Regions from separate parts of the Paenibacillus sp. DS2015 genome, predicted to be linked through region 2. Evidence: predicted binding sites of a transcription regulator. Region 2 holds the regulator's gene; the other holds the start of a gene.
What was found. The regulator NrdR, encoded in region 2, represses ribonucleotide reductase genes. The targets are predictions, from matches to a motif close to AACACNATATATNGTGTT.

Region 1: the regulator NrdR is predicted to act here: its motif matches at 11,443-11,460, upstream of J2T13_RS02270 (adenosylcobalamin-dependent ribonucleoside-diphosphate reductase).

Annotation. Positions count from the first base shown of each region.
Region 1 is NZ_JBNPWS010000002.1:83,403-99,099, forward strand. It holds gene pulA (type I pullulanase) at 1-1,361, shown strand, start outside; gene J2T13_RS02220 (hypothetical protein) at 1,371-1,505, shown strand; gene J2T13_RS02225 (50S ribosomal protein L25) at 1,801-2,424, shown strand; gene J2T13_RS02230 (diaminopimelate dehydrogenase) at 2,722-3,699, shown strand; gene J2T13_RS02235 (helix-turn-helix transcriptional regulator) at 3,767-4,414, opposite strand; gene J2T13_RS02240 (rhodanese-related sulfurtransferase) at 4,431-5,348, opposite strand; gene J2T13_RS02245 (Na+/H+ antiporter) at 5,579-7,612, shown strand; gene J2T13_RS02250 (ABC transporter permease) at 7,726-8,376, opposite strand; partial or broken gene J2T13_RS02255 (glycine betaine ABC transporter substrate-binding protein) at 8,413-9,282, opposite strand; gene J2T13_RS02260 (ABC transporter permease) at 9,279-9,962, opposite strand; gene J2T13_RS02265 (ABC transporter ATP-binding protein) at 9,949-11,103, opposite strand; gene J2T13_RS02270 (adenosylcobalamin-dependent ribonucleoside-diphosphate reductase) at 11,520-14,162, shown strand; gene J2T13_RS02275 (DUF2089 family protein) at 14,949-15,245, shown strand; gene J2T13_RS02280 (hypothetical protein) at 15,250-15,537, shown strand.
Region 2 is NZ_JBNPWS010000004.1:10,422-26,118, reverse strand. It holds gene pnpS (two-component system histidine kinase PnpS) at 1-1,267, shown strand, start outside; gene J2T13_RS05150 (response regulator transcription factor) at 1,389-2,123, shown strand; gene J2T13_RS05145 (methyl-accepting chemotaxis protein) at 2,490-3,680, shown strand; gene pstB (phosphate ABC transporter ATP-binding protein PstB) at 3,792-4,547, shown strand; gene phoU (phosphate signaling complex protein PhoU) at 4,636-5,295, shown strand; gene polA (DNA polymerase I) at 5,444-8,107, shown strand; gene mutM (DNA-formamidopyrimidine glycosylase) at 8,159-8,989, shown strand; gene ytaF (sporulation membrane protein YtaF) at 9,123-9,809, shown strand; gene coaE (dephospho-CoA kinase) at 9,819-10,415, shown strand; gene J2T13_RS05110 (lytic transglycosylase domain-containing protein) at 10,412-10,975, shown strand; gene J2T13_RS05105 (small, acid-soluble spore protein, alpha/beta type) at 11,047-11,262, opposite strand; gene nrdR (transcriptional regulator NrdR) at 11,399-11,866, shown strand; gene J2T13_RS05095 (copper amine oxidase N-terminal domain-containing protein) at 12,489-13,634, shown strand; tRNA gene J2T13_RS05090 (tRNA-Ala) at 13,840-13,915, shown strand; gene J2T13_RS05085 (hypothetical protein) at 14,113-14,400, shown strand; gene J2T13_RS05080 (hypothetical protein) at 14,670-15,697, shown strand, end outside.

The sequences.
Region 1 (15,697 bases), on a different contig from region 2:
GGATTAGAGAATTCAAAGAAATGATCCAAACCTTCCATAGAAAGGGCATTCGGGTCATTATGGATGTTGTGTACAATCATACCTATGTGGTGGATGACGGCCCCTTTGAGCCGATTGTACCAGGGTATTTCTATCGAACAGATCATGCAGGTAGGTTGTCTAATGGTTCTGGAGTAGGCAACGAGATTGCTTCTGAAAGACCTATGGTACGCAAATATATTAAAGATTCTGTTCGGTATTGGGCAGAGGAGTATCATGTGGATGGGTTTAGATTCGATCTGGTTGGACTTATTGACACACAGACAATAGATGAGATTACACAAGAACTGCATTTAGCTGATCCTACCTTAATGATTTATGGAGAACCGTGGACGGGAGGCGAATCTCCTCTGGCTCAACAGACTTTAAAAGGTTCGCAAAAAGGTAAGGGATTCGCTCTATTTAATGATCATTTTCGGCATGCTATTAAAGGTGATAATGACGGCTGGGGACGAGGATTCGCTACAGGCGAGTCAGGGAAGGAGTTTGCAATCATAGGTGGAGTGATGGGGTCGATACATGACTTTACAAATTCTCCAACAGAGTCGATTAATTACGTAACCGTTCATGATAATTTGAATTTATGGGATAAGGTATTGACAACAGAAGGTCTACGTAAGGATGCAGGATTGCTCTCTGCGGTCAGTACGTTAGCTACGACTGCTTTAGAGACTGTAGACCCTTACAGAAGCATAATGATGAAGGATGTGCTTCATAGTGAAACTGTTCGTAGGACGATTCTGGCCAATGGTATTGTGTTAACATCTCAAGGGATTCCTTTGTTCCAAGCAGGGGATGAGATCCTTCGCTCTAAATTTGGTGATCACAATAGCTACCAAAGTGGGGATATTATTAATGCTATTCGGTGGGATAACAAACGAAGGTTTCATTCTGTATTCCGCTATTACAAGGGTCTAATTGATTTACGGAGGGCTCATCCCGCATTTAGAATGCATTCTAAAGAGCAAATAGAAGCCCATTTGGAAGTGCTGCAATGTGGAGATAATCTAGTGACGTATCAGTTAAAGAATCATGCGAATGGAGATAGCTGGAGTAATATTATGGTCAGCTATAATGCCAACAACCATGAGAAGCTCGTTGATTTACCTCACTCTAACACAGGTTGGAATATTGTGGTTAATGAACACGCGGCTGGTGTTAAGTCATTGAATAAAGTGTATGGAGATTATGTTTCCGTACCGAAAATTTCAATGATGGTACTTTATCAGGAAACTGATGCTAAGCCCTATGTTACAAGAGATATTGAACTTCACTATGAACGCCCTGACGGTGATTACGAAGGGTGGAACTTGTGGGTATGAGGAACAGGTATGAGGGAACATGCCGTGGACTTCAGTAGGGTGGTGGATGGCCGAGCGGTCGCTGTTATTCCGGTGGTACCTGGTGCCAAACATATTGGCTTGGCTATCTTATTCGTCTTCATGAATGGGAGGAGAAGGACGTAGAGAGAGATCGATATATCGATCTTAGTTTATCGCAAGGTCCACTTCGTGTCATAGTGAAGAGTGATAATAACGAGTGGAAAATGACAAGTTAGCATCTAAGTAGTGAAATCATATAAATTCTCCGAAGGGATTGTCCTAAAAGCTATGCCAAGGGACAGTTTCTTTGTTTTCTGAACCTTACCATAAATTTCTTTTCTATAATAATGTTTGAGTTCGCTCAAGAATGGGTAATAGATAGAAGAGTACTTAATTAATGTAGACACACTAGGATTTTATTTTGGAGGAGATTGTAATTATGACAACCCATTCTATTACCGCTGAAACAAGAACAGATATGCAAAATTCTTCACTTCGTACGCTAAGACAAAATGGACGTATTCCTGCAGTCGTGTACGGATTGGATACAGAGAGTATATCCCTTCATGTTGATGCGAAAGAAATGTTAAAGGTAGCGCGCACGGGTCGAACTGAGATGTTTAATTTAAAATTGGCTGGTTCTAAGGACTTGTCCGTGATTATTAAAGATTTCCAGAAAAAGAATGGCCAATTGAGCCACGTAGATTTCTTACAAATTTCTGCGAACAAACCACTTCGCGTACGTATTCCAATCGATTATCAAGGTGTGGCCAAAGGTAGTCTATTAGGCGGCGTTGTGCAACATTTGGAACAGGATATTGAAGTGGAAGGACTCCCTGCCGATCTTCCAACTTCAATTGAAGTGGATATTTCTCATCTTGATATGGGAGACAAGCTTGGCGCTAATGAAGTGAAGTTACCTAAGGGGATTACCTTAATCTCTTCAGGAGAAGAGCTTCTCCTTGCTTCAGTAACAGCACCGCGTTCAGTTATAGAAGGTGATGCAGAAGCAGAAGCAACGGAAGAAGCTGCTGCACCAGCACAAACTGAAGAAAAAGAGTAGAGTAATAGATAACTAAACCCAGCCATTTAATGGCTGGGTTTTATTGTGATTCTAATGATGATTAATTCAACTCGGCAACTTAGACGTTACTACGTTTCTTTCCATTGAAGTCAAAGTAGGAATAGTATTTCGTGATGCGGTCAAGCGACATATTGTGACTGTATTAGTGCAAAAAGTGTAAGAATGACTATAAATTTGAACATTTTGATTGGAATTGATCCAGCGCTCCGTATATAATAGAAACGCGGATGAAAAAGATTAGGTTCTATGACAACTCAGGAAATTTAGGAGGAGCCCATGACACAACAGATAAAAGTAGGAATTGTAGGATACGGTAACCTGGGTAGAGGCGTAGAGAAAGCGATTCAACAGAATCCAGATATGAACGTTATTGCGGTATTTACTCGTCGTGAACCACAAGGCGTGATTGCGACGGTTCCGGTTCTACACATTTCAGAAGCCAAGAAATATATCGGTGAAATCGATGTAATGATTCTATGCGGTGGTTCAGCAACAGATTTACCTGAACAGGGTCCATATTTTGCTAAAGGATTCAATACGGTTGATAGTTATGATACACATGCGCTAATTCCAGAGTACTTCGCATCTGTAGATGCTGTTGCTCAAGAAGCGGGACATGTTAGTATTATTTCTACAGGTTGGGATCCAGGATTGTTCTCACTTAACCGAATGCTTGCAGAAGCTATCTTGCCTGAAGGTAAAGAGTATACATTCTGGGGACGTGGTGTTAGCCAAGGCCATTCTGATGCGATTCGTCGTGTTGAGGGTGTTACGCATGGCGTTCAGTACACGATTCCTGTGGAAGAAGTTGTAGCCAAGGTGCGCGAGGGGCTGAATCCTCAATTATCCATTCGTGATAAGCATTTACGTGAATGTTTCGTTGTTGCTCAGGCGGGCGCAGACCAAAGTAGGATTGAACAAGAAATCAAACAAATGCCAAACTACTTTGCGGATTATGATACAATCGTTCATTTCATTAGCGAAGAGGAACTAAAGAAGAACCATTCAGCCATGCCGCATGGAGGAACAGTTCTACGCAGTGGAACTACAGGAGACAACAATACGCAAATTATTGAATTTGGATTGAAGCTTGATAGTAACCCAGAGTTTACAGCAAGCGTTCTAGTTGCTTATGCTCGCGCAGCTTATAAACTGGCGGGTCAAGGGCAGGTTGGGGCTAAGACTGTTTTTGATATTCCATTCGGATTGTTATCACCGAAATCAGCGGAACAGTTACGTAAGGAACTTCTTTAGTCTTTGATTCTAGGTATAACAAGAGGACGCACGCTACCGAATGCAGCGTGTGTCCTCTTGTTCTTCGTTAGGGTTGGATACGAGGCGAGGGATTAGAAATAACATAGGAACATTTGGTTCCACCTGTCGCTAAGCATTCCGTTCGATCCACGTCGACTTGTAAAATAGATTTGAATAGATCCAATTCACAGTTACAAGCATGCTTATACTCACTAGCGATCTGGGATATGGGACAGTTATGCTCTTGTATTACATAATCGCCATTCTCACGTTCTTCATACTCTGCCATATACCCATTCTCGTTCTGAAGTTTCGTCAGTTGGAGCACTTTCTCCGAAAGACTAAGACCTTCCATACTGGCTTCATATTTAGATTGAAGTTTACTTTTACGTCGGTCAAAAAGAGTTTTTATAATATCTTCGCCGGACTCTTGCACTAGCTCTCCTAATAAATCTAAAGTCAGTGTATGGTAGGTCTTAGGGAAGAATCCCTCTGCTAGCTCACTCAAGCGATAAACAGCTGTAGGTCTACCCATCGTTTGACGAATCATGCTTGTTTCTAAATATCCATCTCGCTCAAGTGTTGCTAAGTGTCGTCGGACAGCCATTTCAGTAATCTGAAGTTCATTGGTGATGTCTTTGGCCGTTAGGGGTTCTTTCGTCTTCAACATGTGCACAATTTGCTCTCGAGTGGAGAGTTCAATTGTTCTGTTCATACGAGCCCTCCATTCTTCATTGTTCTTGAGTAGCCAAAGCCATATATGTTTCTTCACATTGATCTGAGCAGAATCCATGATGCTCCTTCTCACACGCTTCACAACATACATGTTGTAGATGACAGCTATCATAAACACAATCAATATATCGATCTTCGGCAGTGCCACAATGATGACATTTACCCACGATAATATCTTCATCTGTACGATTGATAGGCACGGATACACGTTCATCGAACACGTAACACTTACCGTCAAATAATCTACCTTTAACCTCTGGATCTTTGCCGTAAGTTACGATACCGCCTTCTAGTTGCGAAACATCATTAAATCCTTCATTCATAAGGAAGCCCGTTAGTTTCTCACAACGTATGCCGCCTGTGCAGTATGTTAATACTTTCTTATCTTTGTATTGGGTTAAATTGTTACGGATCCACTCGGGAAATTCACGAAAAGAATCGACTTCTGGGCGAATAGCATTGCGGAAATGCCCTATATTATATTCATAATCATTCCGACCATCGATAACAACGACATCCTCTTGCTGAAGTCCTTCGTAGAATTCTACCGGAGACAATCTTTTACCGCTTAATTGATTAGGGTCCAATGGTTCTTCATAACGAAATGTTACAAGCTCTTGCTTGTGACGCACGAACATCTTTTTGAAGGCATGTTCTTCGGATTCATCTATTTTGAATACCATATCTGTGAAGAGTGGGTTAGCAAGCATATCCTTCATATATTGATCTGTCTGTTCCACAGTTCCAGATATCGTACCATTAATACCTTCTTCGGCTATTAAGATACGACCTTTAACGTTTAAATCTTTACAGTACTGTAAGTGTTCCATCGTAAATTGTGCTGGATCAGCTATATTGACGAATTTATAGTATAACAATATGCGATATTGGTGTTGCTCTTGCTCTTGAGCCATTACTTGATCACCTTGCCTAATAGATTTTTGTCATACTAATTGTAGATGAACTTCCCGCACTTAGTCAATATAGAAGTATAATAAGTATAATAATGACATAGGATCCGCGATGTGTTTTGGTGTATGGATTATGTTATACTTATGGAATTCCCAAAAAAGGGGATTATATATGAAGTAAGTCAAATATTAATATGAAGTAAGTCAATACACACATAAGGAGTTCAAGCATCATGGAGATCTTTCTAGATATTTTAGTATTGCTAGCTATTATAGGGATTTCTAATATACTAAATCGTTTTGTTCCATTTATTCCTGTTCCATTAATTCAAATTGTTTTAGGAATTGGGGTTGTACTCATACCTCGCGGAATACATATAACTTTGAATCCAGAGTTGTTTTTATTACTATTCATAGCACCGTTGTTATTTAATGATGGGCTAAGGACACCAAGGAAAGAACTTTGGAATTTACGTGCGTCGATCCTCATGCTTGCTCTAGGGCTCGTATTTGCAACGGTACTGATTATCGGTTACATGATTCATTGGATGATTCCTTCGATCCCCTTGCCAGCCTCATTCGCTCTGGCTGCTATTCTATCCCCAACAGATGCAGTCGCCGTAGGAGCTATGGCCGGTCGTGCTAATTTACCTAAAAGAATTATGCGTCTGCTTGAAGGTGAAGCACTCATGAACGATGCTTCTGGCCTCGTTGCCTTTAAATTCGCAGTTGCAGCTATGGTGACAGGCGTATTTTCACTAGGCAATGCTACATTTAGTTTTATTATAATTGCGCTAGGCGGGGTTATCGTAGGGGCGATTATTTCTCTCTTAGTCGTTTGGTTGAGAGTATTTCTACGTCGCCATGGTATGGAAGATGTAACGATGCACATGTTGATACAGATTTTAACACCCTTTGTAATTTATATCATTGCTGAAGAGCTTGGCATGTCAGGAATATTAGCTGTGGTAGCTGGGGGTATAGTTCATGCAGTAGAAAGAGATCGAATAGAAACCTCTGCAACGATGAAATTGAGAATTGTCTCTGAGAGTACATGGTCTATCATTATTTATATTTTGAATGGCTTAGTGTTTGTTCTACTGGGATTGCAGATTCCAGATGTTACGCGCGTTATATTTGAGAGTAGTGCGTTCAATAACTTACAGGTAATCGGATATATTATTGTTATAACCCTTGCTTTAGTGTTACTTCGTTTTGCTTGGGTCTATTTCTTTTCAAAGGGAACATGGGCTTTTGGATCAAGAGAACAGTTAGACAAGCCGAAATTGAATTCGGCCGTGTTAACTTCATTATCTGGAGTACGTGGAGCGGTAACCCTAGCGGGTGCTTTTTCCATCCCACTTGTTTTACAGGATGGGAGTCCATTTCCGGAGCGGGATTTAATTATTTTCATTGCCTCAGGAGTGATTCTGGCAACCTTAGTGATTGCGAGTGTGACATTACCCCTTTTCTCTAAGAAAACAGAGGTTACGGAAGCAGAAGATATGGATGGTCAAGAACAGATTTCTAAAGTTAAGATTATAAAGGCAGCGATTCATGGAATTAGACAAGAAATAAATGATGATAATGAGGCGGCTGCTTTATCTGTAATAGCAGATTACAATAAGAAATTGAGACAAATGGCTAATAAGGAAATGCTTGAGTCTTCTAATTCCAGCTTTAGACAATCTGCATTGGATGTCAGACTGTTGGGTATTCAGGCTGAACGTGATGAAATGGAGAGATTATTAGCGACGGAAGCTGTTTCGCAAGAGGTTGCTGATCAATTTGAAGAGGCTATTGACCATATGGAAATGATGTTATCTAATCGTTTGAAGATGAGGCTTATGATATCTATGTTCAGAATTAGACGTCTTATGCGTAACGTGGTGCATACGGATACAGGAAGAAGGTCACAAGAAGATCTTAATTCTTTGAAAGAAATTAAAATTAAGACATCGCATGCGGCAATTTCCGCCATTAACAATCATATGAATGAAGATAACAGAAAAGCGTCTTTGCTTATTGTTGCACAATACAACCGTACCATCGAGAGAATGTTCAGCCACGAATATGAACAAGTCCAGGAAGATGAAGAATTTCAGCAGCAAAGAGTTGAATTTCAGTTCAAGGCAATACAGATTGAAAGAGATGAAGTCCAGAACATGTTTGAAGAAGGAACCATCTCGCGCGAAATGGCTAATGAATTACGTCAATTTATAAACTTTTTAGAAGCAGGAATGCTAGAAGTGGATGAACATGAATAGGAGGACTTGCGCCTATGGGATTTCTAACATAAAATGGGTACATTAAAACGGCAGTACAAAACTCGACGACATCGAGTTTTGTACTGCCGTTTTTTATATATGAAGATGCTTACCTACTGATTACGGCGATTTAGCTTATTTTGCAACATACCGAGGAAAATATCTGCTAGAATAGCGAGCAGACAAGCGGGTATTGCACCAGCATAAATTTTGATATTATTGTGCAGGTTAAGGCCGGAATAAATTTCGCGTCCTAACCCTTCGCCGCCAATGAGCGGAGCGAGCGTTGCTACACCGATGGCGATGACTGCTGCTATGCGAAGTCCAGCCATCAAGAACGGTAGCGCTAGAGGAAGTTGCACTTGTAGTAGCAATTGCATGCTACTCATGCCTACACCCTTGCCGGCTTCACTTATACCCGGATCCACCTGAATTAAACCCATATAGGTGTTGCGAATGATGGGCAACAAGGAATATAAAAACAAGCCAACAACAACCGTTTTGAATCCTAAGCCAAGTACGATCATTAGTAAAGCTAACAAAGCTAGGCTTGGAATAACTTGAATAAAGTTAGCCACAGGCAGAATAAAGGCTGCTAATTTTTTGCTGCGGGCACTGAGGACACCGAGTGGAATACCCACAATGAGCGCCAGCCCCAAACCGCTGAACACCATGATAATATGCACCCATGTTAAGTGTAAGAGATACCCAGCGTTCTGCTGTACATATTGCAAAAGATTTAGATCCGATCTCGGGGGAGTCACGTCAGCATCAAGTAGATTAATTGTTTTCAAAAACTCATACGCTACTTCTTTCGGTGAGCGTTTATTGACTTCAACTTCATAGTTAAGTGCGCTCATTGTATTTGTATCCATTTTACCTACCAATAAAGAAATCATATCGTTCAATTCCGGATATTGCTTTAAGATATCATTTCTCACGACAGGCGAGGCATCATAGGGTGGAAAAAATTGTTTATCATCCTTTAATGTTTTCAAGTCATATTGTTGTATTCCTGAGTCTGTCGTATAAGCAACGACAACATCGACTTTTTTATCAGCCGCCGCTTTATGCACTAAGGAAATTTCCATGGGGAGTGCTTTCTTAAATGAGAATCCATAAAATTGGGTGAAGGCATTATAACCATCACTATCCCGCTCAAGCCAGGTTGAGTCGACGCCAATATTCATATCTTGGGCATGACTCTTTAAATCAGATACAGTACTCAGATTATATTGATTAGCCACATCTTGGGTCACAGTTAATGCATACGTATTCTCAAAGCCATAAGAATCAAACCATTTGAAATCAAAGTATTTGTTGAATCCTTCTTGGGCTTGTTGTAGAACCTCTTGACGCTCATTGCTTTCTTTAACCGGAAAATGGTTGTTGAAAATTTCTCCAGAATATAAGGTGCCCATTTGAATTTCATTGTTCTTCATGGCTGAGATAATAATAGGACTGGATGCAAGATCAGGTACAATTTCGACCTTTAATTCTGTGCGATCTTCAATAAGAACCTTATACATCTCAGCTAGAGTTTTGACTTCTGTGTATGTTTGCGCACCTATTTTTATCGTATCTGTGGCACCCTTACCGCATGCAGAGACGACCAATGACAATATGGAAATAAAGCATAAGGTGGCAATCCGTGTTGTTATTTTTTTCATTTTTCCACCTGCAGTTTGGTTATTTTGTTTGTTTTAAGAGAAGCCCATCTTTCAATAGCTCCAAATAACAGATCAGCTAGTAAGGCTAGCAGGATCGCAGAAGCGGCGCCTGTTATGATAAGTTCTTTCTTGTTCACTCCAATACCGGAAACGATGAGCTCCCCTAAGCCTCCTGCACCAATCAAGGCTGCTAGTGTCGTCCAGCTAATAATATAGACCGTAGTGACACGAATACCAGACATTATGTAAGGAAAGGCAAGTGGAAGCTGAATTTGCAGCAGCCGTTGAGTCGCGCTAAAACCCATGCCGCGAGCCGATTCTAGCATGGCAGGATCGACAGAGGTGAAGCCTGCGTATGTGTTGCGTAGAATAGGCAATAAGGAATATAGAAAAAGGGCGAAGATTGCCGGCTTTATCCCAATTCCCATGAGTGGAATAAGAAGAGCCAGAAGAGCTAGGCTTGGAATAGTTTGAAATATATTGGTAATAGTAAAGATCAACGTATGCAGCCATTTAATCTTGTTCTTCGCCAGAAACATACCTAACGGAACGGCTACTAGTATACCTAGAAGGATAGAAGCAGCAGTGATGATTAAGTGCTGTTGAATAGCCGTCAAAATATCCAAATAACGTTCCTGCAGAAATTTCAAATAAGTGACAACAAAATTAGATTTCGGCATCGATATCGCCCCCATGAACTTGAGGAGAGTAGACTTCTGCCAGATGACTCACTACACTTCCTCTCGTAATAATACCGATTAATTGGTTGTCGCCCTTTACAACGGCTAAATTAGACAATTGATATTCAGTCATGATGTTCAATGCAACGGACAGAGAAGTTCCGGTTTGCACGATATGGACAACTGGCATCATGACATCGGCAACGGTTTTGGTTTCCTCGCCATATTGGTCCAAAACGCGATAAATAGATATACTACCCTGTAAATGGTTATCTTTATCGACGATCAACAAGGAGTCCACACGTCTTTTCTCCATCATTTTCATTGCAGAGGCAAGCCCTCTAGATGGGTACGAGGTCGCTGGATTTTCTATCATGACTTCGTCTACAGTGGGTGCTTCTAATACATTGTCCTGCATTCTTTTTGTACCGAAAAAGTTTTTTACGAAATCGTTTGCTGGATGACGCAAAATTTGTTCGGGATGTCCAGTTTGAACAATTTCGCCATCCTTCATCAATATAATGGTATCGGCAATTTTGATGGCCTCATCCATATCATGTGTGACGAAGACAATCGTTTTTTTCAATTCATGTTGTAAACGAATAAGTTCTTCTTGTAGCTGTTCACGACTTAGGGGATCCAATGCGCTGAAAGGTTCATCCATTAGGATAACTGCTGGATCCGCAGCCAAAGCGCGGATGACACCGATTCGCTGTTGCTGCCCACCACTTAATTCAGAGGGATAACGACTTCTATATGAGTCGGGATCTAAGTTTACAAGCTTTAAGAGCTCGTCTACTCTTGCTTCCGTTTTTTGTTTTTCCCATTTTTGCAAGCGGGGCACTACACCCACATTTTTGCCAATGGTCATATGGGGAAACAGTCCGATGCTTTGAATCACATAGCCTATCTTTCTACGAAGCTTTACGGGATCTATGGTAGAAATATCTTCACCGTGTAGGGTTATTGTACCGTTGGAGGGTTTAATTAAACGATTTATCAGCTTCATTGTCGTTGTTTTGCCACAGCCACTTGGACCGATTAGTACGGTGATTTCACCTTCCTTAATCGTTAGATTAATATCCTTAAGCACTACATTTCCGTTCTCATAGACCTTGTTAATTCCTTGAAATTGAATCATTCGGTTACCGCCTTTTCTATTAGGACTGATATGTAATGTATAAAAGTTTGTTTGGTTGTTTCAGCTGTAGCGAATCCAATGTTAGCTGAGACTTCTCCAAACATAAGTTTGCATATAGTATGATATAGACCATTTTGTGTTTTTCTAAACATATTTTCTGATATTACTGGCTAAGTCTTCGTCAACCATCAGATTCTTTTATATACTACCGTAGCATTGTAGATCCTATGCATTGAAGATTAAATGTAAGGTGGGAGGAATACTGCGAGTAAATTTTGTTAACTTTAATTTCACAAATAGAGGATGGAGTTACAATATGTAGTGTAGTATAATAATCTGAGCACAATATATTGTAATATATTGATTTGGAATCTTGGGCTTTAATTCATGAGTACTATTAATAGGAGGGTGTTTTTTTGAGTAATTTACAGCATACACGCCGATTAGAAGGCTTAAGTGAGAAGATATTTCTGGATAGATACGCGTGGAAGGATGCGGACACTAATAACGCTAAGGTAGGGGATGTGGTTCTGGTCCTGACGAAGGATGATCCTAAATTCCCTACGAAGGAAGTTGGCGAAATTGTTAAGCGCGAGGGTAGAAGGGTAACCGTAAAAACACGCAGTGGCGAGCTGGTAGAGTCTGATGTTGAGAAATTAACTTTGAATATTGAGAAGACACCGGAAGAAATGTGGGATCGCTTGGCGAAGGCTATGTCTTCTGTTGAGGAAACACCTGAACTTCAAGCAGAATGGCAAGACAAATTCCGTTACTTGCTAGACGACTGGAAGCTTGTTCCTGGGGGACGGATTGCGGCAGGCGCTGGTGCGAGTGAAGAACTTACTTTATTTAATTGTTATGTTGTGCCTTCTCCAAAAGACAGCCGCGGTGGTATTATGAACACACTTTCGGAGATGACAGAGATCATGGCACGTGGTGGTGGTGTAGGCATTAATTTGTCATCGCTTCGTCCACGTAGATCTATTGTAAAGGGAGTTAATGGCTCATCGAGTGGCGCTGTATCCTGGGGAGGATTGTTCAGCTATACCACGGGTTTAATCGAACAGGGCGGGAGTAGACGTGGAGCGCTCATGTTGATGATTAATGACTGGCACCCTGATGTACTAGACTTTATAACGGTGAAGCAGACGATGGGACAAGTAACGAATGCTAACCTATCCGTTTGTATAAGTAACGGGTTCATGAAGGCTGTTAAAGAAGATTTAGATTGGGAATTAGTATTTCCGGATACGACAGAGCCTGACTACAATGAAGTATGGGATGGCGACTTAGAGAAGTGGAAAAAGGCTGGACGAAAAGTTATTCCTTATCGGACGGTGAAAGCTCGTGAAATTTGGAATACGATTATTGATGCCGCATGGAAATCTGCTGAGCCCGGCATAGTGTTCATGGAACATTATAATGATATGTCTAATAGCTGGTATTTTAATCCGATTATTTGTACAAACCCTTGTGGAGAGCAAGGATTACCTGCTTGGGGTGTTTGTAATTTATCTGCGATTAATTTATCGAAGTTCTACGATGAAGACAAACATGATGTGAATTGGGATGAACTTGCCACAACGACTCGTTATTCCGTGCGCTTCTTGGACAATGTCATTAATAAGACACCTTATCACTTTGAAGAAAATGAGAAAAACCAGAAGAATGAGCGTCGTGTAGGTCTCGGTACAATGGGGCTTGCAGAGTTGATGATTAAGTTGAACATCCGTTATGGTAGTCCAGAATCATTGGAATTCCTTGATCAAATATATGCCTTTATGGCTCGAGAAGCTTATTTGGCATCGGCTGAAATTGCTGGAGAAAAGGGTTCATTCACAGCATTCGATGCTGAGAAATATCTACAAAGCGGGTTTATGCGTAATATGACAGAAGCCTTCCCAGAAGTAGGCGAAGCTATTAAAGAAAAGGGAATGCGTAACGTCACAGTGATTACTCAAGCGCCAACAGGGAGTACCGGTACAATGGTAGGGACTTCAACTGGGATTGAGCCGTATTTCGCATTCAAATATTATCGTCAAAGTCGTCTAGGGTATGACGAGCAATTCGTACCGATTGCTGAGGACTGGCTTGAAGCACATCCCGGTCAGGAATTGCCGGATTATTTCGTAACTTCGATGGATCTATCAGCCAAAGATCATATTCGTGTACAAGCTGCCATTCAGCGTTGGGTAGATAGCTCTATTTCAAAAACAGCCAACTGTCCTTCCGACTTTACCGTAGAAGAGACAGCAGAGCTCTATGAGATGGCATTCGATCTGGGTTGCAAAGGCGTAACGATCTATCGTGATGGTAGCCGGGATGTACAAGTGTTGAACACAGGCAAGAAGGAATCAGCAGAGGTAGAGGTGCTAGTAGAGGAGACAGAACAGCAAGCCGAACAGCAAGTGGCGGATCACTTTGCAGGCGAAGATGCTGCTCTAGAATCGCTAGGTGGAAGTCTTACAGCCGCTCAGATCGTTGAGCCACAAGGAAAGAAAGTTGTGGACAAGCAGTACAAGAGTCGTCCACAAGTTCTACGTGGCGCCACGTATAAGGTGAATACGCCATTCGGAATGGCATATATTACAATCAACGATCTTGAGGGGATACCTAGCGAAATCTTCTTGAATGTAGGGAAAGCTGGATCGGACGTATTCGCTATGGCCGAGGCATTGGGTCGCGTATGCTCCTTATTCCTTCGCTATGGAGATCATGGATATAAGGTGGAACTCTTAATTAAGCACCTCAAGGGAATCGGCGGTTCCGGAGCTATTGGCTTTGGTGTGAACCGCGTAGAATCGATCGCAGACGCCGTCGCAAAAGCATTAGAATCCCATGTGCAGAGTGGTGTAGGACGTGGATATGATCACGATCCAGCACCCGTAGCACCTACCCTTGAGAGAACATTAGTTGAGGATCATGGTACGGAAGACACTGGTCATAGAGCCTCGTCGCAAACCTCTCGTGACTTGTGCCCGGCTTGCGGTACAGCTTCACTGATTAACATCGAAGGATGTAAGACGTGTAGTAACTGTGGGTATAGTAAGTGTTCGTAGGGTGAGGTGTGCTGGACTTGGGGCTGCTGTTGTGATGGATCGCGAAAGCTGCGAAAACTACCGCAACAGCTGCGAAAAGTGGATCACATAAATTGAGAAAAGCTAAATTTATTCATTCGTTTGTACAAAAATGCAGGATTGAATAATTGTTCATAAATTATGATAAAAATACTAATGGTTGAGCTTACAGATCTAATGTTCTGTAGGTGTAATTGTATCAAGACTTAAAGGTCCGATGGCAATAGCTAAGGAAGCCTATACCGTTTCTAAAATCAATATAATCTCCATTAAGATTCAATTACTGATATAAAGAGCGGTTTTCAAGAAATACATAAAGGACCTTGCCGGTGTTAGTGCTAGCAAGGTCTTTTATGTTATAGCATACATTAGACCAGTTGTTTTATTAAGATCACAGGATATAATTTTTGAGGAGCATGCTTTGTCATGTCTCTTTTTTGTTGTTAGAGCAAATGAGCAGTTAAGTAGAGTAAGTAGGTAATAAATGTTGAGAAAATAAAGTGTTAATCTGAAAGATAAAGTTGTAGACTGACTATGCTTTATTAAACTAACTGGCAGTTATGAGTAATAAAAGTATATAAGTATGGTATGAAATAATAAAGGTTATGAGCAGAAATTACACAATAATAATCACTTTACAAACTACTTAACCTATTAAGGGATAGACTCAGTATTTTTTAAAGAAAATTAAAGATAATAAATATATTTAATATATTATTGAATATTATTAAAAATTAGTTTAATATAATTAAAAAAAGGGGGAGTTAAATGGAAAGAGGAGAAGTTCCATCTTGGGTATTATCATTGGATAAAGAATCTTTGGAGTTCATTAGAAAGTTTATCTTAAACTCTGGATCATTGAAAAACATGGCCAATGATTATGATGTATCTTACCCTACTGTGCGTGCGATGTTAGATAAGTTAATTAAGAAGATTGAGCTGCATAGTAAGGAAGATGATGTAGTATTCGTGAACATGATTAAAAATTTAGTGATTGATGAGGAACTCAGTTTAGAAACCGCAAAAATAATCATTGCTAAATATAAAGCAGAGAAGGGAGATTAAGAAAATGGAACATGTTATTCAGTTTGTTATCGCAGTAGGGATTTTAGTTGTACAATATTTTATCTCTAAACGTGGACCTGTCTTTGTAGGTGCAGTTTTACCAGTCATTTATATTGGATTGTTTAGTTATGGGTACATTATTGATTTTTTTAGTGAAAGGTCCACAGAAAATATACTAGGTGCATCCATTGGGGGAACTGTTTTACTTATATCAGCTTGGATAAAAGGTCGAGAATCTTTAGCAAAAGAAAGAAAGAGAGAACTCAATAAAATTAAAGCGAAAGATTTATAAGTAAACCAGTATAGAAGATTAATAATATGTATGCGCAAAAAATTGAAATTGAAGTTGTTCAACTAACGGGACACGATAGCTCCATAATACACAATGTAGGCAACCGGAAAAGATTCGGCCGCCTTCGTTATGTTAACGGGCAGGACTTAGGTTTTGTTAT
Region 2 (15,697 bases):
CGTATTATTCGCAGTAGCAGCCATAGTTAGTTACCGTGTGGCGGGCAGCCTTACCTCTCCACTCGAAAAAATAACCAAGGTCGCCAGACGCTTCTCTCATCTGGATTATACAGCTCGCGTTAAAGTGGAAAGGCATGATGAAGTAGGGCAATTATCTCATGCAATCAATATTATGGCGGATAGTCTCCAGACACAATTGAAGATTATTCAAGATAATGAGGATTTACTACAAAGTGTATTGGATAACATGACCGGCGGTATCGTGATGATTGATGATAAAGATAACATTGCCATGGTAAACCCATTTGCCGAGAAGACGCTCGGTATTAGAAGTTCACAGCTGCTAGGTAAATCGTATTTGGAGATGAAGCAGCATTACGAATTGTCGAAGATTTTTAAAGCAGGGGTCAGCCATCGTGAGCCTATTCATGAAGAACGCACCTTATATAATCCGGATGAGAAAATCATACGTTTGGATGGTGTTCCGATGAATGCAGGGGATGGTCCATATAAGGGCATGTTATTCCTATTTCAGGATGTGACTGCCATACGGCGATTAGAGAATATGCGTAGTGAATTTGTTGCTAATGTGTCGCATGAGTTAAAGACACCTGTAGCAGCTGTGAAGGGGTTCTCTGAGACATTACTCGCTGGCGGCGTGAAAGATGAGAAGACGGCGAGATCCTTTTTACAAATCATATATGATGAAAGCGAAAGATTGAATCGATTAATTGGTGATATTCTAGAATTATCTAAAATTGAATCTAAACGAATTCCACTTTCGTTCTCACCTGTTCATCTCTCTTCATTTGTCGCTTCAATGTTAGAGATGATGGAAGCTGTTGCCGAGAAAAAAAGGATTAGTCTACAAGCGGAAGTACCTGAAGAATTGTATATGGAAGCAGATGAAGATAAATTACGGCAAATATTGATGAACCTTTTAGCTAACGCTATTAATTATACCCAAGATGGAGGTAGAGTTAAGGTGGTTGTGGAACACCATGAACGGTCTGAAGAAGAGGAGACGATTTCTTTTACCGTTACCGATACAGGCATGGGGATTCCCAAAAAAGATTTACCACGTATATTCGAACGATTCTATCGGGTAGATAAGGCTCGTTCACGAATTTCAGGGGGGACAGGATTAGGCTTATCTATTGTGAAGCATCTTGTCGATTTACATCAGGGTTCATTATCCGTAGAAAGTGAGCTTAATATTGGTTCTTCCTTCAGAGTAGAATTGCCCATGCTGCAAGACTCGGAATAAGATGCGGATGACGCGTAAAGGAAAGATAACATTTATTATTAGAATTTACACTCTGTTAACATTGTGGTGATATGATGTGGATGTTAGGATTAACTAAGTTTATTTTAAATGGGGGTACCGCATGTCACAGCGATTATTGGTAATTGAGGATGAGCCTACATTAGCCAGATTACTATCATATAATTTATCTCAAGAGGGCTATGAAGTGACGATGGAAGACCATGGGTTGGTAGGTTATGAGCGGGCATCACAGGAGTCATTTGACCTGATATTGTTGGATCTTATGTTGCCTGGAATGAATGGGTTTGAAATACTGAACAAACTAAGAGGACAAGGTGTTGTTACACCTATCATCATTTTGACAGCTAGGAATGCTGAGGAAGAAGTTGTTCAGGGTCTTAAATCAGGAGCAGATGATTATATTACGAAGCCCTTCGGCGTTTCGGAGCTCTTAGCTAGAGTTAGTGCAGTGATGCGGCGAGTCTCTGGACGGATTGAAGATGAGAAGAATGCAGCTGATTCAACCTCATCTATGATCTCTTTGGGCCAACTTGAAATATTTCCCGAGAAATATGAAGTCATGTTGGGAGGATTGAGTATCAATTTGCGCCCAAAGGAATTCGAAGTATTGCTATATTTAGCGCGTAAGCCGGGCGTAGTTCTTACAAGAGATGATTTAATGAATGAAGTATGGGGATTTGATTATATTGGCGGACAAAGGACAGTGGATGTGCACGTCAGTTCACTCCGTAAAAAACTTGAGCTAGATCCAGAATCGGTACACATTGACTCCATTAGGGGTGTGGGGTACAAGTTAGTTGTTAATAAGAAAAGAAGCTCTCATCATTTGACGTAAATGATGAGAGCTTCTTTTCTTGAAATCTTTGAAATCTTTGAAATCTTTACATTACAATTCATGCGCTTTAACATTCCGATAATCATGATCTGATATATTTCATTTAATGCGTGTTCAAAAAGTCGACTTTTCAGCACCGAGAAGATTGGATGAAGCAAGGGAGTGAGGAGCGGAGCGTAGGCAGTACCTACGTGAGCACCGGAAGGACCGGCTGAATTCAATCTTCGACGTCGATTAGGCCACTTGAAATGCTTCGTGATCAAAAGATGACTTTTTGAACAACCTCATTTAGTTAATGGATTATGAAGATCATAGCGATCTTTTAACACTAATGTATTTTACAATGATACCCTGGGGGAGATCGTCATGACACTCTTACTAGTAGAAGAGGTACGGAAGACTGCTAAGAAAGATAAATTAGATACAGAGCATAGGAAGGATATTCAGATCATTACAGAGAATAAAAATGAAATCGAACAACCTGTGATGTCTTCTGTAGCTATTGATACCTATTCCCGAGCTGTAGCAACGGTGAATTCGGAGACTACTTGTCGTAATGTGATGAATATACTACGCGATCGCCCAGAGTACCCCTGTCTAGTTATAATAGATGAGGATAACAGGCCTAAGGCACTCGTAATGAGGGACGCTTTTAACCGTAGGTTGATGGGACGATTTGCAGCTGATCTATATGAGATGAGGCACATTCATGCATTTGCTAACTACGAGGCACTAGTGATGGATATTCGTGAATCAGCAAGTCAGCTTATCGAGCAAGCGTTGAACCGACCCGAGAAACATTTTTATGACTGTGTGATTTTAGTGGATCAGGGTCAATTTAAAGGTGTGTTAACGGTTCAAGATTTAATGATGGTCTCAGGGCGCTTGAAATTCGAAGCAGAGGAAAGTCGCAAGTTAACAGTCAAAGACAACTATGGTCATGTAGAAAATATAGAAGCTTCTCTTCTTCAAGTAGCTGATGCTGCAAATAGAACGATTATAGAGTGTAGAAATATGAAAGAATGGTCGTTAACGGGGAAGACTAAGTTAGAAGAAGTGCAGCAATCCTATAACAGTGTTGTAGAAAGTCTTACTTCTAGGCAATATCAGGTGAGTAAACTACTGCAGGATGTAGGTGTAATATCTAAATTAACCCAAGACATAGCCGAGGTAGCGGGTAGAAGTGGTCTTCTAGCATTGAATGCTACGATTGAAGCAGCGCATGCAGGTGAGTATGGACGAGGATTTCAGGTTGTCGCGAGTGAGGTTAGAGTTCTTGCACAGCATACGCGCCATCTAGCTGAAGATATTTCAAGTTTATTAAATAACATTAGAAGTATCGCAATCGAAACCAGCGAGTCGACCACAATAGGTATGTTACAAATACAAGAAAGTGCGATGGATGTAAGCGAGGGAAGCCGAATTTTTGGAGAAATGGAGCAGGTGGCTTTATCCGTTGAGTATGCTGGGGAAGTGGTTCATCAACTGGCTGAAGCAACAGCCAAGCAAGCTGCGAATGTACGAAAAGAGCTTGGTAATGATTGTATGGAGAAGTAGTCGCGCTATATTTTACACACAGTTTACAATTCAGGGGCACAGCATTTACATATGAGCTTTAAAATGAAGGATATAAATATAACGTAATGAATAAGGAGACACGAACCGCAAATGGAACCTATTATCCACATTAAGCAATTAAATCTATTCTACGAAGCTTACCACGCTTTAAAGGATATAGATCTTGATATTCCAGAAAAAACGATAACATCATTTATCGGCCCCTCTGGTTGTGGTAAATCCACTTTGCTACGTACGTTGAACCGTATGAACGATATGATTAATGGAACGCAAATTGTAGGTTCTGTGAAGATCAGTGGCAAAGAAATATATGGGGATGATGTTCATGTTGAAGCGCTACGTAAGCAAGTGGGTATGGTATTTCAACAGCCTAATCCTTTCCCAAAGTCTATATATGATAATGTAGCATACGGCCCTAGACTGCATGGTGTCCGGCAGAAGGCGGAACTGGATGAACTTGTAGAGCAAAGTTTACGTCAGGCGGTTCTGTGGGATGAAGTTAAAGATTATTTAAAAAGATCAGCTTTAAGCCTCTCTGGGGGACAACAGCAGCGACTATGTATTGCTCGGGCATTAGCGGTGCAACCGGATATTCTCCTTATGGATGAAGCAACCTCTGCACTTGACCCTATCTCTACACTTAAGATTGAAGAGTTAGTTCAAGAACTGAAGGAGGATTACACCATCGTAATGGTTACGCATAATATGCACCAAGCTGCTCGTGTCTCAGGACGAACTGTATTTTTTCTTAATGGAGAAGTGGTGGAATCTAACGATACAAAGGTTCTTTTCACGAATCCTGTAGACTCACGGACGGAAGACTATATCTCAGGTCGTTTTGGATAAGATGATGTAGCAACTAAAAGAATGAATTCAGGACTAGAATGTATATATAGTAAGAACAGATATAACGAGAAGGGAGATTATTATCCACATGATACAGAGAAAAGAGCTAGATCATAACTTAGGAGAGCTTCGCACACTTCTGCAAAATATGGGGGAGCATGTGATTGCTGCCTTAGAAGGTGCTGTGACAGCGTTGAATACGTTGGATACAGTCAAAGCTCAACAAATCGTGAAAGATGACGCTAAATTGAATGCTATGGAAGAACAGATTATGGAAATTGGTTCACGTTTGATTGTGACTCAGCAGCCCGTTGCGAAAGATTTAAGAAGAATCTTGGTATCCTTCAGAATTGCTAGTGACTTGGAGCGTATGGGGGATTTAGCTCTTGATGTAGCTAAAGTTACGATGCGTTTACAAGGACAGCAATTAATTAAACCACTCATTGACATCCCACATATGGCTGAGCTTGTGAAAGTGATGACTGTAGAGGCTATTACTTCATATTTAGACGAGAATACAGATCTTGCTTACAAAATGGCACAGGATGATGATCAAGTAGATCATCTCTACAGTCAGATGATTACGGAGTTGTATGGAATTATGATAGACCACCCAGATTCCATCTCACAGATTATGTTACTTACATTAGTGGGTCGATATATTGAACGGATCGGTGATCATGCAACCAATATTGGAGAAAGTGTGGTCTATCTTGTCACAGGCCATCGTCCAGATTTGAACCAGTAGTGAAGAATGACACCCAGAGGCTGTGCCAAAGGTCTAACAAGACCCTAGGACAGTCTCTTTTTTGACTGAAAATAGATGGATTTTTCTCTATTTGCATAGTCGTATGTTATCATGAAATAAGGATGTTCTTAAAAAGGGAAGGTGCTTTATGGACAAGTTAATTCTTATTGATGGAAATAGTATTATTTATCGTGCATTTTTTGCAATGCCACCCCTTACCAATACAAAGGGACTACATACGAATGCTGTGTATGGATTTACAAACATGCTTTTACGGCTCATTGAAGACTATAAACCGACGCACATGATGGTCGCTTTTGATGCAGGGAAAGTTACTTTTCGACATAGCGATTATGAGGAATACAAAGGGGGACGTCAAAAGACACCACCTGAACTATCTGAACAATTCCCTTTGCTTAAGGAACTATTACGTGGATTGGGTATCGCACAGTTTGAACTTCCTGGATATGAAGCTGATGATATTATCGGTACGCTTTCTCTAGAAGCAGATAAGGCAGGACGGCAGGTGGTGGTCATCTCAGGCGACAAGGACATGTTCCAGCTAGCATCTGAGAACGTTCAGGTAGGGCTTACTCGTAAAGGAGTAACAGATATTGAACTCTACACACCTGAGAGCATTCAAGAACGGTATGGTTTACAGCCTCATCAAATTATCGATTTAAAGGGATTAATGGGTGATCCGTCAGATAATATTCCTGGCGTTCCGGGTGTTGGAGAGAAGACCGCCCTTAAGTTGTTACATCAATACGGAACAGTTGAGGAAGTCCTTGCGAATACACATGAGTTAAAGGGAAAAATGAAAGAGAAAATGGAGATACATGCGGATGATGCGACGCTCAGCAAGAAACTGGCTACGATTTTCCGTGAAGTACCGCTGGATGAATCACTGGATGAAATGGCATTTACAGGCCTCAAGGAAGAGTCGGCAGGTCCAGCGTTGGCCAAATTAGAATTTAAATCATTGCTTGAACGTTTATCTTTCTCCGCTGGTCATGCTGAGGGGGAAGAGGGTGCGGATGCCCAACCAGCGATAGATGTTGACGTTACAGTCATTACGGTAAGTAATATGAATGAGATACTTGAACGGTTACCAGAGGTTCAGGTATTACATGTAGAGACTCGTGGTGATAATCCGCATCGTGCGGAGGTTATAGGGATTGCATTGTCTACAGAGGATCGACATTATTATATTCCCTTTGAGCTTGTGAAATCGAGTCAAGCGGAGCCAATCATGAACTGGTTACAAGATGCTAATGCGCCGAAGCGAGGATATGATCTACATCGGATGGATCTTGCATTACATTGGCATGGCGTACCTTTTGCAGGGGCTTCCTTCGATATCCAGCTTGCAGCATATATACTGGATCCAACGGAGGCTAACCAGACGGTAAGTGACTTAGCAGCGAAATATGGTCTGTCATCCATGGTCGCTGACGAGGATGTGTTTGGTAAGGGTGCGAAATACAAAGTACCGGATACGGACATTCTAAGCAAACATATAGCAAGCAAAGTGGCTACGTTACTTAACATTATTCCGAAGCAGGAACAAGCTCTAAGTGAGAATGAGATGAGTTCATTGTTTCATGATCTGGAGATGCCGTTATCACGTATCTTGGCAGATATGGAGAAGCAAGGCATTGCAGTCCACGCTGAAGAATTACAACAGTTAGGTAAGGAGTTTGAAGAACGAATCAGCGAACTTACGGAACAAGTTTATAGAATCGCAGGGGTAGAATTTAATCTTAATTCGCCTAAGCAGCTTGGAGAGATTCTGTTCGTGAAGTTAGGTTTACCTGTCATTAAGAAGACAAAAACAGGGTATTCCACGGATGCGGAAGTATTGGAGAAGTTAGCTCCTTACCATGATATTGTTCAACTTATATTGAATTATCGTACGATTGCGAAGTTACAGTCTACTTATGTAGAAGGTCTTCTGAAGGAGATATCTCCGAAGACCGGTAAAGTGCATACGTATTATCGGCAGACCATTGCTGCAACCGGTAGACTTAGCAGTCAATTTCCGAATCTTCAGAACATTCCAATTAGACTTGAAGAAGGACGCAAAATACGTAAAGTCTTCGTACCCTCTGAACCTGGCTGGTCCATTCTAGCGGCCGATTATTCACAGATTGAACTGCGTGTATTAGCTCATATTTCGGATGATGAAGGTTTGAAAGATGCATTTATCCATGACATGGATATTCATACGAAGACGGCAATGGATGTGTTTGGAGTCACAGCTGAAGAGGTAGGAGCCGACATGCGTCGCTCCGCCAAAGCGGTTAATTTCGGTATTGTTTATGGAATCAGTGATTATGGTCTATCACAGAACCTCAATATTCCTCGCAAGGACGCTGCGAAATTTATTGAACAGTATTTCGAGGTGTTCCAAGGTGTACGTAAATATATGGGTGATATCGTAAAAGTAGCCAAAAATGACGGTTATGTCACAACGTTATTGGGTAGACGACGTTATTTACCAGAGATTAATGCTAGTAACTTCAATATTCGTTCTTTTGCAGAACGGACAGCGATGAATACGCCTATTCAAGGAACAGCGGCTGATATTATTAAGTTAGCTATGGTACACATGGATCAGGCACTCTCAGACCGGAAATTGAAAAGCCGCATGCTACTTCAAGTACACGATGAATTAGTCTTTGAAGTGCCTGCAGATGAGCTAGAGTTGATGAAATCATTGGTACCAGAAATCATGGGCCAAGCCTTGAAACTTATTGTGCCGTTGAAGTCGGAAGTTAGTTATGGAATGAACTGGTATGAAGCCAAATAAACACCCTAAATGCTTCATATTCCGTTATAATGGTCAAGAGGTGATGACAGCATGCCGGAATTACCGGAAGTAGAAACGGTTAGAAGAACCTTGAATCAGTTAATCAAAGGTAAAAAGATTGATCATGTAACGGTACACTTGGCGCGAATTATTCAGCGTCCTGATGATATAAAGCAATTTGAAATTATGCTTGCAGGACATACCATTGTCGAAGTAGAGCGACGTGGGAAGTTCCTACGGATCATAATGGATGGTCTGATACTGATCTCCCATTTACGAATGGAAGGACGATATGGTCTCTTTACGAGTTCGGACCCTGTAGCTAAACATACGCATGTTATCTTTCATTTCAATGATGGTACAGAATTACGTTATAAGGACGTACGTCAATTCGGAACGATGCATCTGTTCAATCCAGGTGAGGAATTTCAACTCCCCCCTTTGTCCAAGCTTGGACTTGAACCATTGGAGGAGTCCTTCACGCTAGAACAATTCAAAGCCGTGCTAATAGGTAAGAAGACGAAGATAAAGTCTGTTCTGCTAAATCAAGCATATGTGGTTGGGATTGGGAATATCTATGTGGATGAAGCGTTATTCAAGGCGGGAATTCACCCGGAACAAAGCGTAAATTCCTTGACGGATTCGCAATTTGAACGATTACACAATGCTATTGTAAGCACACTATCGGAATCGGTGGAAGCTGGCGGTTCTTCTATTAAGTCTTATGTGAATGGACAAGGAGAAATGGGCATGTTCCAGCATCAACTTCAGGTGTATGGACGACAGGCTCAACCTTGTGAGAATTGTGGTTCCATGATCGAGAAGACGATTGTAGGAGGGCGAGGAACGCATTATTGCCCTAAGTGCCAGCTGTACAAGTAAATATATAGATGGATGTGCACCCCCTCGATTGTTCTTCCATATAATAACGGAAAGAATATCAACTGGATGCGGATGATTACCGGGTAAAGTCGAATGTTCCGGGAGATCCGCTTGAGACAGGGAGGGGACCGGGGTGCTCAGTCACATGGTTTCAATGATGTTATTGGCTTTCGCGCTTAGTTTGGACAGTTTTGGCGTAGGTATTACATATGGTCTGAGGAAAATGAAAATACCCCTGCTTTCGATTATCATCATTTCGCTGCTTTCTGGAGTGATCATTTTCTTGTCGATGCAGGTGGGCGTTCTTCTCAGTCATGTAGTGTCGGGAGCAGCAGCATCTGCCGTAGGTGCTATTATTTTGATTGTCATGGGATCGTGGTCACTAGTGCAATTACTGATGCAGAAAGAAAAAGGCGTTGTTGCTGATACTGCGAAACCGAATAACATTGTGCATCGTCAAGCAGAGGAAGTCATTGAAATACCTGTATTCTCTCTTGAAATTCGTAAATTTGGACTTGTGATTCAAATATTGCGGACGCCATCATCAGCAGATGTGGATAAGTCAGGAAGTATTTCGGGTTTTGAAGCGATGTGGTTAGGTATTGCGTTGTCCCTTGATGCGTTCGGGGCAGGACTTGGAGCAGCTCTTTTGGGTTTTTCCCCACTATGGACGGCTGCTGTTATAGCTGTGTTCAGTGGAAGCTTCCTAGTCATGGGAATGAGAGCGGGATTCCGCTTCGCAACGAAGTCATGGACACGTCATGTCACGGCATTGCCGGCGTTAATGTTAATTATTATGGGAATAATGAAGCTGTTATGAGGTGAAATCATGCATATCGGGTTAACCGGCGGTATAGCCACAGGTAAGAGTACCGTGTCCTCACTTCTGATCAAGAAAGGGGCTATGCTTGTTGATGCGGATGTTATTGCTCGGGAGGTTATGCTCCCGGGTCATCCCGTATTGGCGGCAGTGGCTGAACATTTTGGACAAGTTATACTACAAAGTGACGGGACACTTGATCGGAAGAAGCTCGGTAGCATCGTATTTAGCGATCCTGAAGAACTTAAGGCTCTAAATGCTATAAGTCATCCAGCGATTCGTCAAGAAATAAGAACAAGAATGGTGACATTGGAAGAGAATGATCCAGATCGGCTGGTTGTGGTAGATATTCCACTACTGTATGAGTCAGGGTATGAGTCTGTAATTCATGAAGTCATGGTTGTCTATACCCCTCGTGCCCTTCAGAAGGAACGGCTCATGAAGCGGGATCAATTGGTTTCTGGACAAGCAGATCTGCGTCTGGGGGCTCAAATGGATATTGAAGATAAGAGAAATAGGGCCGATTGGGTCATTGATAATAGCCACAGCTTAGTGGACACAGAGCGACAAGTGGATGAATTCTGGCTTCGAAAAGGTCTTGTATGAGGCTGTTACGTAAAAAGAGAGTCTTGTTACTTCTTTTTCTGTCCTTTGTCATACTCCTTTTTTTCAATACGAATTGGATGTCTTGGTTCTATCCGATCTCTTATAAAGAAGAAATTATTGAACAAGCTGAGATGTATGAAGTCGATCCATTCTTAATTGCCGCTATCATACGAGCGGAGTCTAACTTTAAGCCAGGTAAAGAGTCGAAGAAGGGTGCACTTGGCATTATGCAACTGATGCCAGATACGGCTAAATGGGCTATGGAAATGGCCAAGCTTCCTGATGTGTCTTTGGATCGTATCAAGCATGAAGTGAGGCCTAATATTCAACTGGGTACCTGGTACATTTCTTTCTTATCTAAGCAATTTGATAATAATAGGACATTAGCTATTGCAGCCTATAATGCAGGTCAAGGAAATGTACGAAGTTGGATGGACAAGGGTCTGTGGGATGGTCAAGAAGAAACGATTAAGGAAATTCCTATTGGTGAGACTAGGCATTATGTACAACGTGTATTATATTATTATGAGAAATATACCGATATTTACGATGAATTCTAATTGAATATGACAAAAAGTGTTGGTGCGGCTTCTCAGCCTGACCCAACACTTTGCTTGTTAGTCTACATTGATTATTTAAATTGACCAGCTAGTTGTTGTTCACCAATCGTTACTAAGCGTTTAGTGATATAACCTCCGATGGAACCATTCTCGTAAGAAGTCATATTACCTTGATATCCGTCTTGAGGAATGCTAATTCCTAGTTCTTGAGCGATTTCGTACTTCAATTGTTCTAGTGCGGCAGTAGCTTTGGTTACAACTAAGTTGTTGGAGTTGCTTGTGCTCATTATCGTTCACCTCCTCGCTGTTGGTAAAAGTATTATGTGTCATAAATACAATCTTCATAACCTATAAGATATACTTAATTTATGGAAAAAAAGTAATTATTTTGATAAATCCAACGAAAAGGAAGTGAAACACCTAATGAAATGCCCATACTGTGATTATGCGGGTACCAAAGTGCTTGATTCACGTCCAGCGAATGAGAACAAATCTATTCGTCGCCGACGCGAATGTGAGCAATGTAGTCGTAGATTCACTACATTCGAGAAAGTGGAAGAAACACCACTGATCGTCATTAAGAAGAATGGTAACCGCGAAGAATTTAGTCGTGACAAAATACTACGGGGGTTAATCCGTGCATGCGAGAAGCGCCCAGTGTCCGTGGAGCAACTTGATATGATTGTATCTGAAGTGGAGAAGGCGCTTCGTAATACCGCTGTAGCCGAAGTAGATAGCCAGCAAATAGGTGAGCTCGTGATGCTAGAACTTCATCCTGTCGATGAAGTAGCATATGTTCGTTTTGCCTCTGTATACAGACAGTTCAAGGATATTAATATGTTCATGAAGGAACTGAAAGGTCTTCTATCCAAAGGAACATTCGAGGAATGAGAAGTTCACGAAATTTATGAAATACATGCAATTAATTTGATATGACAATGAATTTCTGGCGAATTATTGAGGGTTGCTGAATGTAATGGAACCTTGGCTCGAGTATAAGCAACGTTGATTTATCTCGGGAACTTAGCTCAGCTGGGAGAGCGCAACGCTGAAAGATGGCGTCACTGGCAGTGATTTAGGTCAGGGCTGAGGGTCTCCAGGTTCCCAAGGTTCCCAAGGTTCCCAAGGTTCCCAAGGTTCCCGAGGTTCCAAGTCCCCAGACTCCCCAGATTCCTCCGATAATGGATTCTTAGCTTAGTCTCAGTACAACAGTTGACTCTTAATCATCAGGTCGAGGTGAGGGCTCAAACCTCTCAGAACCCACCATACTTAATTATTTAAACCACCTTTACATGTGGTTTTTTTGTTGTAAATTATTTGTTCCTTTAGGCTAGGCATCTAATCTTAATGAGAAAAAACACATTATTAGTGGTGTGAGGACTGCCGTTCCTATGGAAGCTTCATATATTACGCCGGAAATAACCGTTCACAGTTATAGGATTTTATAGTTGTAGTGTATTGACATTACTTGTAGAATGATGGCTATGCATATTCTATAAAAAGGGGACTTTATATGACAAGAAAGCTTATGATTCTGCTATGCCTTACACTACTGCTTCCCATCTTGAACGTCGCCAATGCTGAGAGCAAGATCCAAATTTCAGTAGAAGGAGAAAAACTATCTTTATCACAGCCTCCTATCGTAGTTAAAGGAACGACTTTGGTCCCAATCACACCTGTTTTAAAAAAACTAGGTCTGTCGGTAGAAGCAAAGAACAATATCATAACTGCAAAAAAGGAAGGAATCGTTATTACCCTACAACCTGGCAGCAAGGTAGCAACCGTTAATGGAATTTCCTTTATATTGAGTGAGCCAGTACAAATTATTAAAGGCACTACAATGGCCCCTCTTCGACTCCTTTCGGAAACTTTAGGCAGCAACATCACTTCAAACGGAAATACAATTTCGATCTCTGACAAACAAGGTAACAGTATTTATTACAATAATTTGCCCCTCACCCTATCCGGAAAGTACGTAGTTAATAAAACAAAAGACCTTCTCGAAGTTAAAATCGTGGACTTTTTTTATAATCCAGGCACCCAAAGGGTAAATGAATATGACTATTTTTCTAGTATAATTGGTTTTAATTCAGGTACCTCAAAAAAATACAATGACTATGTTGTCGCTCAATCAACTCATGAGGGTGGAATTTATTTAGGTAGTGCGATTAAACTTATTGATCATTATGATGAGCCTGATATAAAAAGCACCAGTTACGAAAAAGCCAGAGAACATTACCGTTCCAAGGAGTATTTGGCTCAAGTCATAAAGTTGGTGCAAACCCAAATTGATACATTTAATGCGAATCTCAAGAAAGAGCTAATAGCCAACAAAAACATCCCATTAAAAGTCGAACAAGCAACCGTGACCTATAATTCTATTGGTAATCCAGAAGTGAACCTAACCATTAAAAACCTTACGAGTAAGACCATTATAGCTTACGAAATGAGTCTTAGAACCTATGATGATTTCGATAGACGGGCTAACAATTGGTTAAGCACAAGTAATTTGTTTGAAGGTATATCACAAGACAATAGCATTGGCTCAGGCAGCTACCAAACAGATACTTGGACCTTAAACTTCTACGATTTAGCGACCCAAGTTAAATCTGTGAAAATAACTGCCGTTAGGTTTTCAGATGGAACTACCTGGAGATAAGTTAATGTCTCATGACTGTGCTCTTTTTTCTTAGGTGTATCGCGTCGCAATTCCGTGCAGATACACACAGGTAATAGTTGCAGCGATGCGCTCTGTATGCTATAATACATGGGCAAGAAGGAGTCGTAGATTACATACGAATCAGTGAAAACCTTGACAGAACGTCAACTGTACGCTGAATGTGCGTATATCGGAGTAATCAAACGGGGAATTAGCTCAGCTGGGAGAGCGCATCGCTGGCAGCGATGAGGTCAGGGGTTCGATCCCCCTATTTTCCACCAACACCTTAAACATAACGGCAGAGATGCCGTTTTTATTTTGAATTTTGTTTATATTAAGACATGTGGAGGCTGTATGTCACTCTATAAAAAGTGATATGATATTAGGGTGATGGTATCCACGTTATTTTAGGATTAACAAGTTAGTTTGAAATAGTATTATGACAATTAGGAGTGGTAATTTGAGAAGACAAAAACCAATGACAATGGAAGAACTAATGAATGATTTACAAGGTCAAAAAACGATTCAAGCAGATCCAAATCATATATCTTTGGAGAATTTGTTTAATGAAGCGTTCATGAGTAAGTATTCCAGTTACAAGAATTTCGATGAGTTTTTAATCAAAGGGAACTTTCAAGTAAAAACAGAAGAAGATGTCAATAACATACCTGATGAACTTTTTGATCGGCATGTGAATAGGGAAACGAAATTTGCTAATTGGGAATCCATGTTGGAAACAGCAAATAAGGAATACCAACGTAAATAATGAGCATATAAATCACCCACGTCCTCTGGACGTGGTTTTTTTTTATGAAGGAATCCTCAGTTTCACTGCAGATAAACGACAATTCATTCAGATACCTTTCCCACGTAAATTTGATGCGAGACCGTAATTAAGATAGTGAAGGATGTTGACCGATAAATATGAGTAGTGATTGAAGAGCGTTAGGTGCAGTCCTAACGAAAGACGGACACGGTCAATGGGGCTGGCAGCTGCTTTCACAAAATTAATGTACATAATGGAGGAGACGAAGAATGAAACGGATGTTTAGTTTATTTCTTATTCTATTAATGGCTTCACCGATGATTAGTACCACAACCTTTGCGGACAACACTGTGAAGGCTACAGTGACGGAAAGCAGTACATATTTTGACGGAGAACAGAGAGAGGGTCACGGATTCAATATAGCGGGGAGTAATTATTTTAGGTTGCGTGATATTGCCAACAATTTCTCGGGTACCCCCAGTCAATTCGATGTGTCTTGGAATAGTAAGAGCAACGCTATTGAGATCACAACAGGACATCCCTATACTTCAGAGGATCAAGAAGACTCGGTATATTATAGCCGCAGCAGAACTTATACAGCCAAGCTCTCCACATCGAAAGTTCTGGTCGACGGGCAGCCGCAACTGATTACCGCATACAATATTGACGGGAACAATTATTTTCAATTGAGAGATTTGGCTGGTCAAGTTCCATTTGATCTTGAATATGACAATCAATCCAATCAAATATCTATGTTCTCTAAGACTGCCAACAATACGTATCGGGTTAAGACGGCAAGTGAAGGCAAGAGTAACGCTGTATCTTCTGATTTTCCCAGATGGCAGAGTACGGTTACATCATATCTTGTAAATAATAATGATCAGACGTTAAGTGTGATCAAGGCTGACAAAGAGGTTACGATTGAAACGTATGACGAAAAATATGAATTAATCGCCAATAAAAGTATAGCTAACGAGCTTCCGCTGTTCGGCGGTTTCTATAACGGTGAGCAGTATAATTATATTGCTTTTGGACAAGAAAACCGTGAAGAGGATAATAATAAAGAAGTGATCCGTATTGTACGTTATGATAAAAGCTTCAAACGGATCGACAGTGTCTCTATCAAAGGCGGGGAGAGCTTCACAGTAGAACCTTTTGATGCGGGCTCTGGACGGATGGAGGAGCAGGGGAATACGCTTGTATTTCACACCTCTCGTACTAGATATACGACAGATGATGGATTGAATCATCAATCCCAGTTCACGATTATAGTCAATACATCCAATATGACCGTAAC